Regions from separate parts of the Paenarthrobacter ilicis genome, predicted to be linked through region 3. Evidence: riboswitches for the same ligand, from Rfam matches in the RefSeq annotation. Region 3 holds a riboswitch; each other region holds the start of a gene.

Evidence for each region. Region 3 has a riboswitch for cyclic di-AMP ahead of JOE60_RS04500 (C40 family peptidase). Riboswitches for the same ligand answer to the same signal wherever they lie in the genome.
Region 1: it holds a riboswitch for cyclic di-AMP, as region 3 does, so the genes downstream of both, JOE60_RS03465 (aggregation-promoting factor C-terminal-like domain-containing protein) here and JOE60_RS04500 (C40 family peptidase) in region 3, are expected to answer to the same signal.
Region 2: it holds a riboswitch for cyclic di-AMP, as region 3 does, so the genes downstream of both, JOE60_RS01895 (NlpC/P60 family protein) here and JOE60_RS04500 (C40 family peptidase) in region 3, are expected to answer to the same signal.

What each region holds. Positions count from the first base shown of each region.
Region 1 is NZ_JAFBCD010000001.1:726,677-731,714, reverse strand. Features, by position in the region: gene JOE60_RS03475 (response regulator transcription factor) at 140-880, shown strand; gene JOE60_RS03470 (sensor histidine kinase) at 884-2,410, shown strand; cyclic di-AMP (ydaO/yuaA leader) riboswitch at 2,509-2,665, shown strand; gene JOE60_RS03465 (aggregation-promoting factor C-terminal-like domain-containing protein) at 2,671-3,513, shown strand; gene JOE60_RS03460 (dolichyl-phosphate beta-glucosyltransferase) at 3,675-4,664, shown strand; gene JOE60_RS03455 (pyridoxal phosphate-dependent decarboxylase family protein) at 4,648-5,038, opposite strand, start outside.
Region 2 is NZ_JAFBCD010000001.1:379,103-384,140, forward strand. Features, by position in the region: gene JOE60_RS01875 (hypothetical protein) at 1-238, opposite strand, end outside; gene hutG (formimidoylglutamase) at 293-1,240, opposite strand; gene JOE60_RS01885 (NCS2 family permease) at 1,330-2,772, opposite strand; gene JOE60_RS01890 (copper resistance CopC family protein) at 2,887-3,519, shown strand; cyclic di-AMP (ydaO/yuaA leader) riboswitch at 3,699-3,861, shown strand; gene JOE60_RS01895 (NlpC/P60 family protein) at 3,866-4,657, shown strand; gene JOE60_RS01900 (NAD(P)/FAD-dependent oxidoreductase) at 4,774-5,038, opposite strand, start outside.
Region 3 is NZ_JAFBCD010000001.1:947,357-952,394, reverse strand. Features, by position in the region: gene JOE60_RS04515 (DUF6457 domain-containing protein) at 1-201, opposite strand, end outside; gene JOE60_RS04510 (HNH endonuclease) at 244-744, opposite strand; gene JOE60_RS04505 (NlpC/P60 family protein) at 1,157-1,942, opposite strand; gene JOE60_RS04500 (C40 family peptidase) at 2,043-2,792, opposite strand; cyclic di-AMP (ydaO/yuaA leader) riboswitch at 2,797-2,957, opposite strand; gene JOE60_RS04495 (M23 family metallopeptidase) at 3,102-3,935, opposite strand; cyclic di-AMP (ydaO/yuaA leader) riboswitch at 3,940-4,182, opposite strand; gene JOE60_RS04490 (iron-dependent transcriptional repressor DtxR) at 4,390-5,038, opposite strand, start outside.

The sequences.
Region 1 (5,038 bases), 220 kb from region 3:
GTCCAATCGGAGATCCGGACCGGGCTTCTTCAGGGCCAAAAATCCCCGCCATGGACTCCCACCTCGCTAATGTTGACTTCACAGCGTCCTCACAGGACCGGCATAGCGTTGGCTAACCAGCAGAACGGAGAGTTGTGCCATGGCCTCCCCGCACTCCATGACCAACAACCTGCCCCAACTCACCCACCCGGACGGTTCACCCATCCGCGCCCTGGTGGTGGACGACGAACCCAGCCTTGCCGAACTGATGAGCATGGGCCTTCGCATGGCCGGCTGGTCCGTCGCGGTGGCCGGCGACGGACCTGAGGCCGTGAAGGTGGCCAAAGAGTTCCGGCCGGACGTCCTTGTCCTGGACGTCATGCTTCCCGGCTTTGACGGCGTGGAAGTGCTCACCCGGGTCCGCGCCTTCGCTCCGGAAGTACCAGCCTTGTTCCTGACTGCCAAGGATGCAGTCCAGGACAGGATCGTTGGCCTGGCCGCCGGCGGCGATGACTACGTGACCAAGCCCTTCAGCATGGAGGAAGTCCTCCTGCGGCTTCACCGGCTGGTCCAGCGCTCCGGCGTTGCCGCCATGGACACCGCTGAGCTGGTGGTGGGAGACCTCACCCTCAACGTGGACACCAGGGAAGTGACGCGCGCCGGGGAGGACATTCCGCTCACCGCCACGCAGTTCGAGCTCCTCCGCTACCTCATGGAAAATCCCAAACGGGTGATCAGCAAAGCCCAGATCCTGGACCGCGTGTGGGACTACGACTTTGGTGGACAGGCCAACATTGTGGAGCTCTACATTTCCTATCTGCGGAAGAAGATCGAGGCTAACCACCCACCCATGATCCACACCATCCGCGGTGCCGGGTACGTCATCAAGCCTGCGGACTAGGACTTGAGCACCCTCTCCGGAGTAGCCAAACGCACAGGGCGCAGCTGGCTCAACCCCTCCACCTGGCACCTGCGGACCCGCTTGGTCCTGGTGGCCATGGCACTCCTCGTGGCCATCTGCGGAGCTGTGGGCATTGTCAGCTACGCCTCCATGGACAACGTGTTCAACCGTCAGTTGGACAGGCAATTGGAGCAGGCCTCCAGCCGCGCAAATACTTTCGGCAGGCCGCCGTCGAACTTCCCGAACTCCGGCAGGCCGGATCCCCTGGAGGCCCGCGGACAGGCCGCCGGCACACTGAACGCAAGGATTGACGGATCAGAGGTCAGCAGCTCGGGACTGATTGACGCCAAGGGCAACCGCGTCTCACTGTCCGCCGCCGACCAGCAGGTCCTGCTGAGCCTGCCCACCAACAGCCAGCCGGCGGACCGCTCCCTGTCCAACGGTGATTACCGGCTGGTGGCCGTCGGCACCAACGATGGCGATGTAATTGTTACCGGCCTGCCGCTGTCCGACAAGCAAAGCGCCGAGGCCTCACTGGTGTGGACCATGGTGGTGGTATCGCTGGGCGGCTTGTTGGTGATTGGCCTGCTAGGCACCGTGATCATCCGGCGGACCATGCGGCCCCTGGAACAGCTCTCCGAAGTAGCCACGAAAGTCTCGCGGTTGCCCCTGGACGCCGGTGAGGTGGCACTTGCGGTGCGGGTACCACCATCCGCCTCCCATCCGGGGACGGAAGTGGGCAGTGTGGGCCACGCCCTGAACCTGATGCTCAACAATGTTGCCAACGCACTGGAGGCCAGGCAGGAAAGCGAGACCAAAGTCCGGCAGTTTGTTGCTGATGCCTCGCATGAACTCCGCACTCCCCTGACAGCCATCCGTGGGTACACCGAGCTGATGAGGATGACCGAGACCTTCACCGACGATGGCCGCAAGTCGCTGGCAAGGGTCCAGAGCCAATCGGAGCGCATGACCACGCTGGTTGAAGACCTGCTGCTGCTGGCCAGGCTGGACGAGGGGCAGCCCGTCAAAATGGCGGATGTGGACCTGACACAGCTGGTGATCGAAACCGTCAGCGACGAGAAAGTCATGGCGCCGGACCACACCTGGCAGCTGAAGCTTCCCGATGAACCCATCACAGTGCGCGGTGACGCCACCCAGCTGCACCAGGTCCTGGCCAACCTGCTGTCCAACGCCCGCAAGCACACGGACCGCGGAACCACGGTGGTCACGGGCGTGATGCTCTCCGCCGATGGCAGTGCGGTGGTGACCGTGACGGACAACGGCCCCGGCATTCCGGAAGACTTCCAAACCCGGATCTTCTCCCGTTTTGCCCGCGCTGACGCAGCGAGATCGGGGTCGGAAGGGACTTCCGGACTGGGCCTTTCCATTGTGGATTCGATTGTTGCCGCCCATGGTGGCACCGTGGAAGTGACGTCCCGGCCCGGGCGCACAGAGTTCGCCCTGCGACTTCCCACCGTAAGCACCGGGGAAAGTCAGCCGGGCCTGCAAGGCGACTCACCGGCGTCGTGATCTCTGTTACCTAAATGTGACTTCCGGGGAATCCTCCTGTACCGTCGAAAGGGTGGGTTTCCCCAAGGACCCACATCCGGGATGCGCCGAGCTCTGCCACTTCCCGGAGTCCGTTCTTCTTTGAGGCAGAGACGGGGGACCCACAGTCTCCGGGCCTGGCAATGTGCCGCCCTAGGGGTGAAGCCGCAGCGTGACGCGCGGCCGGATGACCTCATCCGAACCCGACAGCTAACTCCGCAGGCGCTGAGAGGTCACAACACATGTCTGAATTTAACGATCCGGCGCGCCCTTCTGCGCGCCACCGCGATGAAAACAACAAGTCGCAGGCAGTCCTTAAGAACGCCGCCCGCCAGGGTAAGTCCAGCCACCGCATGTCGGTAGTTGCCGGTGTGGTTGCTGCCGCACTGGGCGTTGCATCGCTGGGAACGGCCGCCAACGCTGCCCTGAACCTCCCCGAGGCCACCCGTGTTGCCGGGACGCAGGCAGCTGCCAACGTGAGCACCAACAAGTCCGCCGAGATCTCTGCTTCCATGGACGCCGCCGCCGCAAAGGGTGCCGCCGACCGTGCTGCTGCGGACAAGGCCGCCGCTGAGAAAGCTGCTGCCGACAAGGCCGCCGCTGACCAGGCCGCAGCCGAAAAGGCTGCAGCAGAGAAGGCCGCCGCAGATCAGGCAGCCGCCGCTCAGGCCGCAGCTGACAAGGCTGCTGCTGATGCCGCTGCCAAGCAAGCCGCCGACGCCGCTGCTGCCGCCGCCGCTGAGGCAGCCGCCGCAGCCGCAGCTCCCAAGGCAGTTGACGATCCCGCCGCCGCCAAGGCCTACGCTGCAAGCATCCTGGGCAGCTACGGCTGGGGCCAGGGCGAAATGACCGCCCTGAACACGCTGTGGGAGAAGGAATCCAACTGGAAGACCACTGCTACCAACGCGTCCAGCGGCGCATACGGCATTGTCCAGTCCCTCCCGGCTGGCAAGATGGCCTCGGCCGGCGCTGACTGGCAGACCAACTACCAGACCCAGATCAAGTGGGGCCTGAACTACATCAAGGAGCGTTACGGTTCGCCGTCCGCTGCCCTGGCTTTCCACTTGTCGCACAACTGGTACTAAGCCACACCCTTTCGGATCGCCGCTCCCTTTTCCGCCATTCGCACCGGTTCCCACTGGTGCGGACAGCGGAAAAGGGGGCGGCTTTCGGCTTTTAAGGTGCTCACAGTGGAGTCACAGCTTGCGCCTACAGCACACATAAACGGCGGTTCCATGCTGAATGCATGACGCTCACTCATCCAGCACCCGTTCCCCAGCGGCAACGGCCGGTGAACACCATGGTCCCCGTGCCGGTGGTGGACCTGACCGTGCCCGTCTTCAATGAGGAGAGCCGGATTGAGGATAACCTCCGCCGGCTGCACGGGCACCTGAAAAACTGGCTGCCGTACTCGTTCCGCATCACTGTGGCTGACAATGCAAGCACCGACGGCACGTTGCGGATAGCGGAGCGCCTGGCCCGTGAACTTCCAGAACTGGTGGTGGTCCGGCTCGCGGAAAGAGGCCGGGGAAAGACCCTTCGGCATGTTTGGTTGGCATCCCCGTCACCGGTCCTGGCCTACATGGAAGCCGATATGTCCACGGACCTCTCCGCGTTGGCTCCCCTGCTGGCCCCGCTGATTTCCGGGCACTCCGATCTGGCTATCGGAACCCGTTCAGCCTCATCCTCGCGCGTGACCTGCAGTGCCCTGCGCGCGGTTATTTCCCGTAGCTGCAACTCGCTCCTGCGCGGTACCTTGGGGGCACGATTCTCCGACGCCCAGTGCGGTTTCAAGGCCATCCGTGCAGATGTGGCGCAACGCATCCTGCCGTACACCACGGATGACGGCTGGTTCTTCGACACCGAACTGCTGGTCATTGCGGAACGCTCCGGCCTCCGTATCCATGAAGTCCCCGTCGACTGGACCGAACAGCCCGACCCACGTGTCGACGTCGTACGTACTGCGCTTGCGGACTTGCGCGGAATGGTGCGCCTGAACCGAAGCCTCCGCCGCGGCGATGTCCCCGTCAGGGAGTTGCAGGCTGCTTTTGGTGGGGCCCCGGGCCGGACCGGTTGGCCGGGGCGCCTCCTCCGCGCCGGTGCTTGGGCCCTGATGTACGCGGGAATTTTCCTTGCCTGCGGCAGTTTCATGAGCCCACTCCCGGCCAACCTTGTGGGACTGGCACTGGCCACGTGGGCCGGATATCTGTTGCGGAACCCTACGGGTCGGCCCTAACGGCACCCCGGACCGCTTCGATGGACGCTGCAACATCTTTGGCATCAGTGGTCCAGTTGCTCACCGAGATCCTGAGGATGTCCCTGCCCCGCCATGATGAGCCGGACATCCACACGGCTCCTTCAGCCATGAGCCGCTGGGTGACGCGGTGGGTCCTGTCGTCGCTGCCAAAGCTGACCGAGACCTGCGTGAAGGCGACTTCGTTGAGGACTTCCACCCCGGGAATCGCGGCCAAGCCCTCAGCCAAGGCCCTCGCATTCGACGCCAAGCGTTCAACCATGGCAATCACACCGCTCTTGCCCAACTGGCGGAGGGCAGCCCACACAGGAATCCCCCGGGCCCGGCGCGACATCTCCGGCACCTTCTCCAACGGA
Region 2 (5,038 bases), 570 kb from region 3:
ATTCGAAACCGAAGTGCAGCAATTGCTGGGCTACGCCGGAGATCAGCAGCAGAATGAGCGGCCCATGGACCCAGCGGGCGGTCAGCTGGGCGGCGAGGCAGCAGAGTGCAGCGAACCCCAAGAGGACCGGTAGGGCCGGGGCGCTGCCACCTGCGGACAGGTGTGCGGCCAGCCCAAGACCGGTAGCCACCAGTCCCCAGGCCCAGGCCCACTTGTCCTGCACAGGAGTTGCGCTCATCGCCATCCTTCCCTGCCCATAGGCTAAGCGGAGAAGGAGACCAGCAACAGGGGCCTACGCGAGCAGTGTGTTGACCAACCGGGCCGCAACCTTCGCAGTCCTGGAATCAATGTCGAACTCCGGGTTCAACTCTGCGACATCCATGTGGAGCAGCTTCCCGCTCGCAGCCACCTGCCGGCAGATCGCGCTGATCACCGGCAGCGGCACGCCATACGCGGCAGGCGCGCTCACCCCGGGAGCCACGGATGCCGGCATGACGTCAAGGTCGATCGTCAGGTAAAGCACATCAACGTCCGCCAGGAAGTCGGTAACAAAAACCTCTGCGGCCTCGGGCGAGCACACCTCGTCGAGCAGGTACTTCACACCAAGGCGATCTGCGGTGTCGAAGAGGGTTCGTGTGTTGTTCGGCTCTGAGATTCCGACGACGGCGTACTGCAGTTCGCGCCCAGCGGCAGCTTCCGCGTTGGCCATCTGAAGGAACGGCGTTCCGGAGCTCGGCGTGGGTTCATCGCGCAGGTCAAAGTGGGCGTCCAGATTCAGTACACCCAGTCGTTTGCCGCGTACCGCTTCGGAGCCGGCCACACCAAGGTAGCTTGCAAACGCAGTCTCATGCCCGCCACCCAGCACCACGGTGAGGTTACCGGCGTCGAGCAGTTCAGAAATGGCGCGTCCAGCGCGCTCTTGGCCCGCCTCCAGTGAGTCGTCCTCCACCACCACGTCACCGGCGTCGAACACGTCCCGGTCAAGGTGGAACGCCAGCGGACCCAAGGCGGACCTGATGGCGGCCGGTGCCTTGGCCGCGCCCACCCGACCCTTGTTGCGGAGGACGCCGGCGTCGCTGCAGAAGCCAAGCACGACGGCGGGCCTCGCCGCCGCTGCGGTGGCCGCCGTCGAATGTGGTTCCACGGCCTGCCACCAGCGGCGATGCTCCGGGCCGTCACCGTCGAAACGGCCGGTCCAAGGGGTCGACGGGACATCCACGGAGGGAGAGCTGGTATCCATCCTTCAAGCACACCCCAACAAAGCGGCGGACACCAGCATCCCGGGCCGGGCCGTGTCTGAAACCCCGGACTTGCCCCGCCAGTGAGCGGTTACTTGACGCCGAGCAACTCTTCCACGGTGCCGATGCCGAAGAACAAAAGGAAGGCGGCAGCAACAACCCACATGAGCGGGTGGACTTCGCGGGCGCGGCCCTGGAAGGTGCGGATCAGGACGAAGGAGATGAAGCCGGCGCCCAGGCCATTGGCAATCGAGTAGGTGAACGGCATGAGGGCGATGGTCAGGAAGGCCGGGATACCCACGCCCCAGTCCTGCCAGTCAATCCTGCCCACCTGGGACACCATCATGAAGCCCACCACCACCAAGGCCGGAGCCACGGCTTCGAACGGGACCAGGTTGATCAGCGGGGTGAAGAACATTGCCACCAGGAAGAGGGCGCCGGTGACGATTGAGGCCAAGCCGGTACGGGCGCCCTCACCGATGCCTGCGCCGGACTCCACAAAGATCTGGTTGGAGGAAACCGAGGCGCCGCCGCCCACAATCGCACCCAGGGCGTCAACTTGCAGGACGCGGTCCACGTTGGGGATGTTTCCGTCCTTGTCCACCGTTCCGGCCTCGTTGGCGAGTCCCACCATGGTGCCCATGGCGTCGAAGAAGATGCTGAGCAGGATCACGAAAGCCAGCAGCGCCGCGGCAATGAAACCAAGGTGCTGGAACGCGCCGAACGGGTTCGCCTTGCCGATGAGGGACAGGTCAGGAGCGCCCCATTCAGACAGCGTCGGTGCCACCAGGGACCAGCCGCGGGGGTTCACGTTCTTGCCGTCAAAGCTGGGGCCAATGTGCAGGGTGAATTCGAGGATGGCTGCCAGTGCCGTGGAAACGACGATGCCGATCAGGATGGCGCCGCGGACCTTGCGGACCACCAGCGCGATGGTGAGGATGAGGCCCACGGCGAACACCAGGGTGGGCCAGCCCAGCAGCTTTCCGTCAACACCCAGCCCCAGGGGAACAGTTGTTCCCGCGGCGTCCGGAATGCGGCGCACAAAACCTGCATTCACCAGGCCGATCAGCGCAATGAACAGGCCAATGCCCACCACGATCGCCGTCTTGAGCGCCTCCGGCACGGCCTTGAAGACGGCAGTGCGGAAACCGGTCAATACAAGGATGAGCATGGTGACGCCGGAGAGGACCACCAGGCCCATCATGTCCGGCCAGGTGAGGCCCGGGTGGGAGGCCACGGTGACGGCAACGAAGGCGTTGACACCCAGCCCGGTAGCCACGGCGAAGGGGTGCTTGGCCCAGGCGCCCATGAGGATGGTCAGGATGCCGGCCACGAAGGCCGTGGTTGCAGCCACGGCGGTGAAGCCCAGAGATGCGCCGCTGGAGTCTGCCCCGGAGAGGATCAGCGGGTTCAGGACCACGATGTAGCTCATGGCAAAGAACGTGGCAAAACCGCCGCGGATTTCCCGCGAGTAGGTAGATCCGCGTTCGGAGATCTTGAAGTAGCGGTCGACTGCAGAACCTTGTTTCAGCATGAAGGTCTCCGGGGATTGGGGGGAGTGTTCTCTCAAATCCTATGTTGCCGAATACAGGGGGCCCGGACGATTCGCCTAGTCTGTAAGGAAGCCAACACTAGGAGAAACCGTCCCATGCGTACCGTCCGTCCGCTTCTGGCCGCCGTCGTCGCCGCTCTTGCCTTCGCGTCCGCCCTGCTGTTTTCCGCGGCCCCCGCGTCTGCGCACGACGTCGCCGAATCCTCGGCTCCGGCGAACGGGACCACAGTGGCCACCGTACCGGCGTCGGTCTCCATCACGTTCAACAACCGTCCGCTGGCCATCGGTTCCGGCGTAACGGTCACCGCAGGTGGCCAGAACTGGGCCGACGGCTCGGTCGAGATCATCGATAACCAGGCCGTGCAAAAACTGCGTGAAGGCGCTCCGGCCGGCGAATACACCGTGACCTGGAGGGTTGTCAGCTCTGACTCGCACCCCATCGAAGGCACCTTCACGTTTACGGCCACCACTGGAAGCACGACGGCGACCGGCGGCACCGCTGCAGCCTCGCCGTGGGCCGGGGCTTCTTCGGACACCGTCCCGACGGCGGGCACCGCCGCTCCCGGGACCGGAACCAGCGCTCCGGCGGCGGATGCGTCCCAGCCCTTCCCCTGGAGCATCGTTGTCCTGGCGGTAGTGGCTTTGGCCCTGGTGATTTTCCTGGCTGTTACGGCACGCAGGAAACTTGCTGCGTCCAACGCGCCGGAAGACCGGGATTCCGCGGAATAACTAGGTTTTCTACGTAGCTGCGAAAATCTCGAATCGGTTACCGCGACACGCCCAGATAACAGTTCCCGTTACTTAAATGTGACTTCGGCGTGATCATCGCGTACGGTTGTACCTGTGCCTGTTCCATGTAGCAGGCACTTCCGGCCTGATTGCCTAGCTCTGCCGCAGTCCGGAATCCGTTCGCAGACAAACCTAACGGCAGAGACGGGGAACCCAATTTAGGCCGCTTCCAGCGCGCCTTGGGGTGAAGCCACGATGCTTCCGCTGAACAGCGGGGGATAGTGGCCGGGTGACTCCCATCCGAATCCGACAGCTAACCTCGCAGGCATCGGGAGAGGCTTTTTTCATGTCTTCAAGCATTCTTCGCGGCCGTCGTAAGGCGGACAGCGTACGTCCTAATCCGTTCATCTCCATCTCCAAGGCTGTTGCCAGCAACGCTTCCGGCGCTGGCCGCCAGGCAGCTGTTATCGCGGCAGCTTCGGGCCTTGTCCTGACCGGCTCCATTGCTGCCCACGCAGCTGAAGCTCCGGTTCAGCGCGACTCCAGCCCGGCCACCGTGGCAGAGACCGTCTCGGAGGCACCCACCAAGGTTGTCACCGCACTCTCCACCGCCACCGTCAACTTCGAGCGTCCCGCCGTTGCTTCCGTAGCAGCTCCGGTCATCGAAAAGCCGGCTCCGGTTGTTGAAGCTCCTGTTGTTGCCAAGAAGGCAGCCGTCGCCCCCGCCGCCGCAACGGCTCCCGTTGCCAAGGCTGCTGCAGCTGCTCCCGCCGCTGCTGCTCCGGCTGCTGCACCCGCAGCCGCTGCTCCCGCCGTCGGTGGAGTGAACGCAGCCATGGTTGCTTCCGCTTACGCCCAGATCGGCATCATGCAGGACTGCACCGCCATGGTGGAAAGGGCGCTGGGTTCCGCTGGTATTCCTGTTGGCGACCTCGCCCCCATGCAGTTCATGAACTACGGCCGGGTTGTCAGCGATCCCCAGCCTGGTGACATGATCGTCCAGTCCGGCCACGTAGCCATCTACATCGGCAACGGCCAGGCCATCAGCGGTGGCATCAACGGCAACCAGACGGGTATCCACCCCATCAGCTGGTTGACTGCAACTGGTCCCGTTACGTACGTACGCGCAGGCGCATAAGCCTCACGCTTCAGTTCAAAGGCCGGTGTTCTTCGAGGAATGACTTCCTCGGAGAATACCGGCCTTTGGCGTTAAATTATGTGCGGAAAAGTGTGATGTAGGGTTGCTGCTCGCCGTCAGGCCAGGGCTATGCCGGGTCCGGCCGGGAGCGCCACCTTGGAGGAGATTGCTTGCCCCACGGCTTTCGCTTGCCGGAGCACCTCTTTGGGCGTGGGTGTGATGAGTTCTCCCACTCCCACCAGGTGCATCCCCAGTGCACGCATGGCTGCCGCAAAGTTCTGTCCCACGGCAATTCCCAGCTCGGCCAACATGCGGCGCAGTTGGCTCTGGGCGCAGCGCGTCACCACCACATGGTCTGCCAGCAGGATCCCGTGCGCAGTG
Region 3 (5,038 bases):
AGGATCTGCACCAGTGCCTGCCCCGGTGTCTCCCCCAGGTTCTGTACCCCCCGGCCCCACCACCACCACAGCTTCAGCACCCCGGGCAGTCTGCAGGGCAAGCGAAAGGAGGGACGCGCCGTCGTACCTTAACAAGGGTTTGGGCACGCCACCGAGGCGGGTGGCCCGGCCACCCGCCAGGATCACGGCATTGAACTCCATCCGCCCAGATTACCGGGACGGGTGGAGGTCAGCAGAAATCGATCAGGCAGCGGATTCCGGCAGCAGGAACGGGTCCCAGTCCGGCGCAGGTTTCTCGAGTTCCTTGATCTGCCACATGGTTCCCTGGGGCACACCTGGTTTGAAACGGAGCTTCCACCCCATCTCGGCGAGGGTGTGATCGCTTTTGGCGTTGTTGCATTTCAAGCACGCCGCAACCAGGTTTTCCCAGGAATCCGCGCCGCCCCTGGATTTGGGGTGGACGTGGTCTATGGTGTGGGCTGTTTTGCCGCAATAGGCGCACCGGTGACCGTCGCGGCGGAGAACCCCGCGGCGGCTCACGGCGGTGACCTTGTTGTACTTGGGACGGATGTAGCGGTTAAGGAGGATCACGGACGGGCGTCCAAGAATCTCCTGTGGCCCGACGACAGGCTCGTCGCCTTCGGCCACCACGCTTGCTTTCCCAGTCAGCACAAGGACCAGCGCCCGGCGGAATGTCACAACCGCCAGCGGTTCATATCCAGCATTCAGAACGAGTGTGCGCATGCACGTACCTCTTCACGGCCGCACCCGTCAGGGGCACGAGGGCCGGCTGCCCTCTGCATGTACGGGCTGTGGATCGACAAGATAAGGGTAAGCACTCATATGCCGTATCAACGAATTATTCTTGCGTTTCCGCGGGCGGGTCGCTGAATGTTCATGCGTGGTTCATTAAGTGTGGCTGAATCCGGGCGTCCGGAGTTGCGTGCCGTCGCCACCTACTTTGAAACCGGAACCCCTGCGCCGCGCCGATATTCCGGGGGTGTCGCAGGGTCTTGAGTAGCAATGTGGGTGGTGGCGGCACGGCCTGACAAGGGCATTGAACCCGGGCTGCGGGGGCTATGCCAGGCAAAGGGCTGTTAAAAGCAGGACACCCCGCCGGCCTGGGCCTGCGGGGTGTCCTGAAGAAAAGTTGTTATCAGCCGTTGACGCGGATGAAGACCGGGCCGGAGCCCACGTTGACGCTGAACAGCGCCGTGGTGGAGCCGTTCCAGCCGCCGTGAACAGCCATGCCGTTGCCGACATAAACGGCGATGTGCGCCTGTCCGGCCAGACCGCCATTGGCGTAGTAGGCGAGGTCGCCCGGCTGGGCTTCAGCAGCGCTGACCGTGCGGCCCAAAGAAAGGTAGCCTGCGGGCCAATCGTGGAAGTGGATGCCCACTGCAGCCAACGAGTTGGTGACCAGCATGGTGCAGTCCTGGGTTACACCCAACTGGGCGTAGGCTGCGGCAGCAATTGCTGCACCGATGCCGCTGGAGGCTGCAGGTGCCTTGGCAGCAGCAGGTGCTGCGCTGCTCACGGCAACGTTGGCAGTGCTGGTGGAAGCGGTGGTGGTGGCCGTTGCCTTGGTCTCAGCCTTGGCTTCTGCCGCCGGAGCCTTCTTCTCCACGGGAGGCGGTGCCTGAACCGTGGTGACCACGGGACGCTCGTAGGAGATGTCCACGGTGGAGTCAGCGGCGATGGTGGACTGGACCACGGCCTGGACGTCCAACGTGGAAGTGGAGGTGGACTCGCGGTCAACCTTGGTGTCTGCTGCGTTGGCAGCGATACCGCTGGTCAGGACCAAGCCGGAAGCTGCAGCGATGACTGCAGCCTGGCGGCCAACAGTACCTGCGTTGCCGCTGACAGCCTTGGCAATCATGGCAAGCGAGCTGGTCTTGGGGGCCTCGGCTCGATGCCGTGCAATGTTCTGTGCACTGGTCATGATTTTCTCTTTTCGTGTCCACGGGCAGGTGGGGTTGCACGCGGGTATTGGGTGCGCCAGCACTTGGGGGCATGCTGGCTCACCCCGAACCGGATATTTTCTAGCGGAGGGTAAAGAAGGAGGAGGTGCCTGTGGAGGCTGCCGAGTGCAGGAGCGTTCCCTGGCCCGGGTTCAAGGCGCTGATCATCATGCCGTTGCCAACGTAGATGCCAACGTGTGCGCCGCCGTTCTGCATGACCAAGTCACCAGGCTGGGGGTTGCTGGTGGGCTTCATGGCAGTCCATGCGTTGACGCGGGGGATGCTGATGCCGGCCTGGGCGTAGACCCACTGGGTGAACCCGGAGCAGTCCCAGCCGTTGGGGGTGGTGCCGCCCCATACGTAGGGGTGGCCGATTCCGGTGTACGCAATGGCGGCGAGACCCGAAGCAGATGCACTGGAAGCTGAAGACGGAGCGTCGGCGGATTTGGCCGTGACGTCACCGGCGGTTGCCTGGGTGTCGTTGGAGGCTGCGCGCTGGGTGGTGGTCTGCGCTGCGCGCTGGACAACCTTGGGAGCCTCTTTGGTAACCACTACGGGGCTTTCGAAGGCAACCGTGGCGGTGGGCTCGGCGGTGACGACGGCGGTGGCCACCAGTTGCTGGGTGCTGGAAGCTTCTGCTTTGGAGACGTCGGTGTCGGCAGCAGTGGCCGGGAGGCCAACGCTGAGGACGAGGCCTGATGCTGCTGCCAGGACTACGGCCTGACGGCCAACGGAACCGGCATTTGACGAAACAGCCTTGGAAAGAGTGTTCAAGGGGTTCGTGCGAACCGTTTCAGCGCGATGGCGCGCAGGGGTAGTGCGTGATGACACGTAGGTAGCCTCTCCCAATGCCTGCGAGGTGAGCTGTCGGATTCGGATGGGAGTCATCCGGCCGCGCTGCTTCGAAGAAGCTTTGCGACTTAACCCCAAGGCCTCCTGATGAAGGCCATAAGTGGTTCCCCCGCCCCTGCCAGACGATTTATGCGAACGGATCCCGAGTAGTGGCAGAGCTAGGCAATCCACTCGAGTGCACCGGCCCCCTAAACAGCCGATGCGCTTTGAACGGTACAACAGTTGAACGCGAATGTCACATTCAGGTCACGGTGTGTCTCCAAATTCGAGAGACAACCATCAACTGGCTTAGAGCCAGCCCATGGGGTCTACAACTTCGCCATTGACCTGAACCTCGAAGTGGAGGTGGCAGCCAGTGGATGCGCCCGTGGTTCCGCTGAGCGCAACGGTATCGCCGCGCGTCACGGTGTCCCCCACCTTGACGGTGAAGGAAGACAAGTGGTTGTACGTGGTTTCGAGGCCGTTGCCGTGATCGATGACCACGCGGTTGCCTCCCCCGTACTCGTGCCAGCCGGCGAAGGTGACCTTGCCGGTGGCAGCAGCGTGGACAGCCGTGCCGCACTGGGCAACGAAGTCCTGGCCGCGGTGGAAGTCACCCGTGCCGCCCGTGAGGGGGCTGACGCGGTAGCCGAAGGGCGATGCCGTAGTCAGGGTGTCCAGGGGGCTGGCCATGGTGCCTACCGACGAGGCGCGCTGGATGCTGCCGGCGGACTGGGCGCTCAGCAACTGCTTGAGCTTGCCGTCCGGGTCAGCGGCCGTAGCGACGGCTGCGCGGCTGAAATCGATCTTGGCTGATGCTGCGGCGGAAACCTCGGGCTGGCTGCCGGCGGCGGCAACAGCCAGCGCAGACTCCGTCTGGCCTGATTCCGACGTCGCCATGACCGGGCTGGTCGCTGGCAGACCGACAGTCAGGGCAAGGCCGGTAGCGGCAAGCGCTACTCCGGCTTTCTGCCCGACGCCACTGGCTGCAGCGAAGTCGGCAACCTGGCGCAATGGGCTCTTACGGCGGCGGACTTGGCGCTCGGTGTCGCGGGGCCGGATCTCCATTGTGGCGCGGGCTGGCCGCAGCTCAACAGCGGGGCCGGACGCGCGGCGGCGGCCCCTGACGTTCTGCGATGTCAAACTCTGTTCCTCTCTGAAAAGCCTACGAAGTTAGCTGTCGGATTCGGGTCAGAGAGTTCAAAGACCCGGTCCGCACGAAGCGCTCACGGCACAGGGGTATCCCAGGAAGGGACCTGCGTCAGTGGGTACTTCTGCTGCGGACTTCACCCCAAGGCTGCTTCTTTAGACAGCCGCTTGTGGTTCCCCCGCCTCTGCCAGTGCTGGATGACACACCTCATCCGCTGGCAGAGCTCGGCTCCGGATAAGGTAACGCTTTGGTATCAGCGCTAGTAGTTAACTATAGGGGATTAAGTCCCGTAGTAATAAATTCGTTATCAACAGGAATCGCCGTGATCGAGGGGCCGCTGTATCACCTATCCCGGAAAACCGCAGGTCACGGACGTGGGCGCGGAGAAAAAGTGAAACCGCACACGGCTCTCAGGGGCGCGTGGTTACTTCCGGTTAAGGGTGTCCCTCAGTTGAGCGAGACGAAGACGTGCGCAGCTACCTCGGGGGGCAGTTCCAGCGCACCTTCGATCCCGGGAACCCGCACGGAGATGTACTCCCCAACCCGGGCCAACGACACGGCAGCCCCCGGGCGGATTCCGCCTTCGTCCAGCTGGGTCAGGAGCTCGGGCTCCACCTGGATGGGTTCAGCGAGGCGGCTGACAACCACGCGGGAATCAGAGCCGTATCCATCCATGGCCTGGAGAAGGTTGACATCAGGCCGCGGGAAAGGCTGCGCAGGCAATCCACCCAGTGCTTCCAGCCCCGGAATCGGGTTGCCGTAGGGAGACTCTGTGGGATGCTCCAGAAGTTCATACAGGCGGCGCTCCACACGCTCACTCATGACGTGTTCCCAGCGGCAGGCCTCATCGTGGACGTAAGCCCAATCCAGGCCGATGACATCCGCCAAAAGGCGCTCGGCCAGCCGGTGCTTCCGCATGACCTCGGTGGCACGCTTCCGTCCGGCCTCGGTCAGCTCCAAGTGGCGGTCGTTGGAAACAATCACCAGGCCATCGCGTTCCATGCGGCCGATGGTTTGAGAGACAGTGGGACCGGAGTGGCGCAACCGCTCCGCGATGCGTGCCCTGAGCGCCACAATGTTCTCTTCTTCAAGTTCC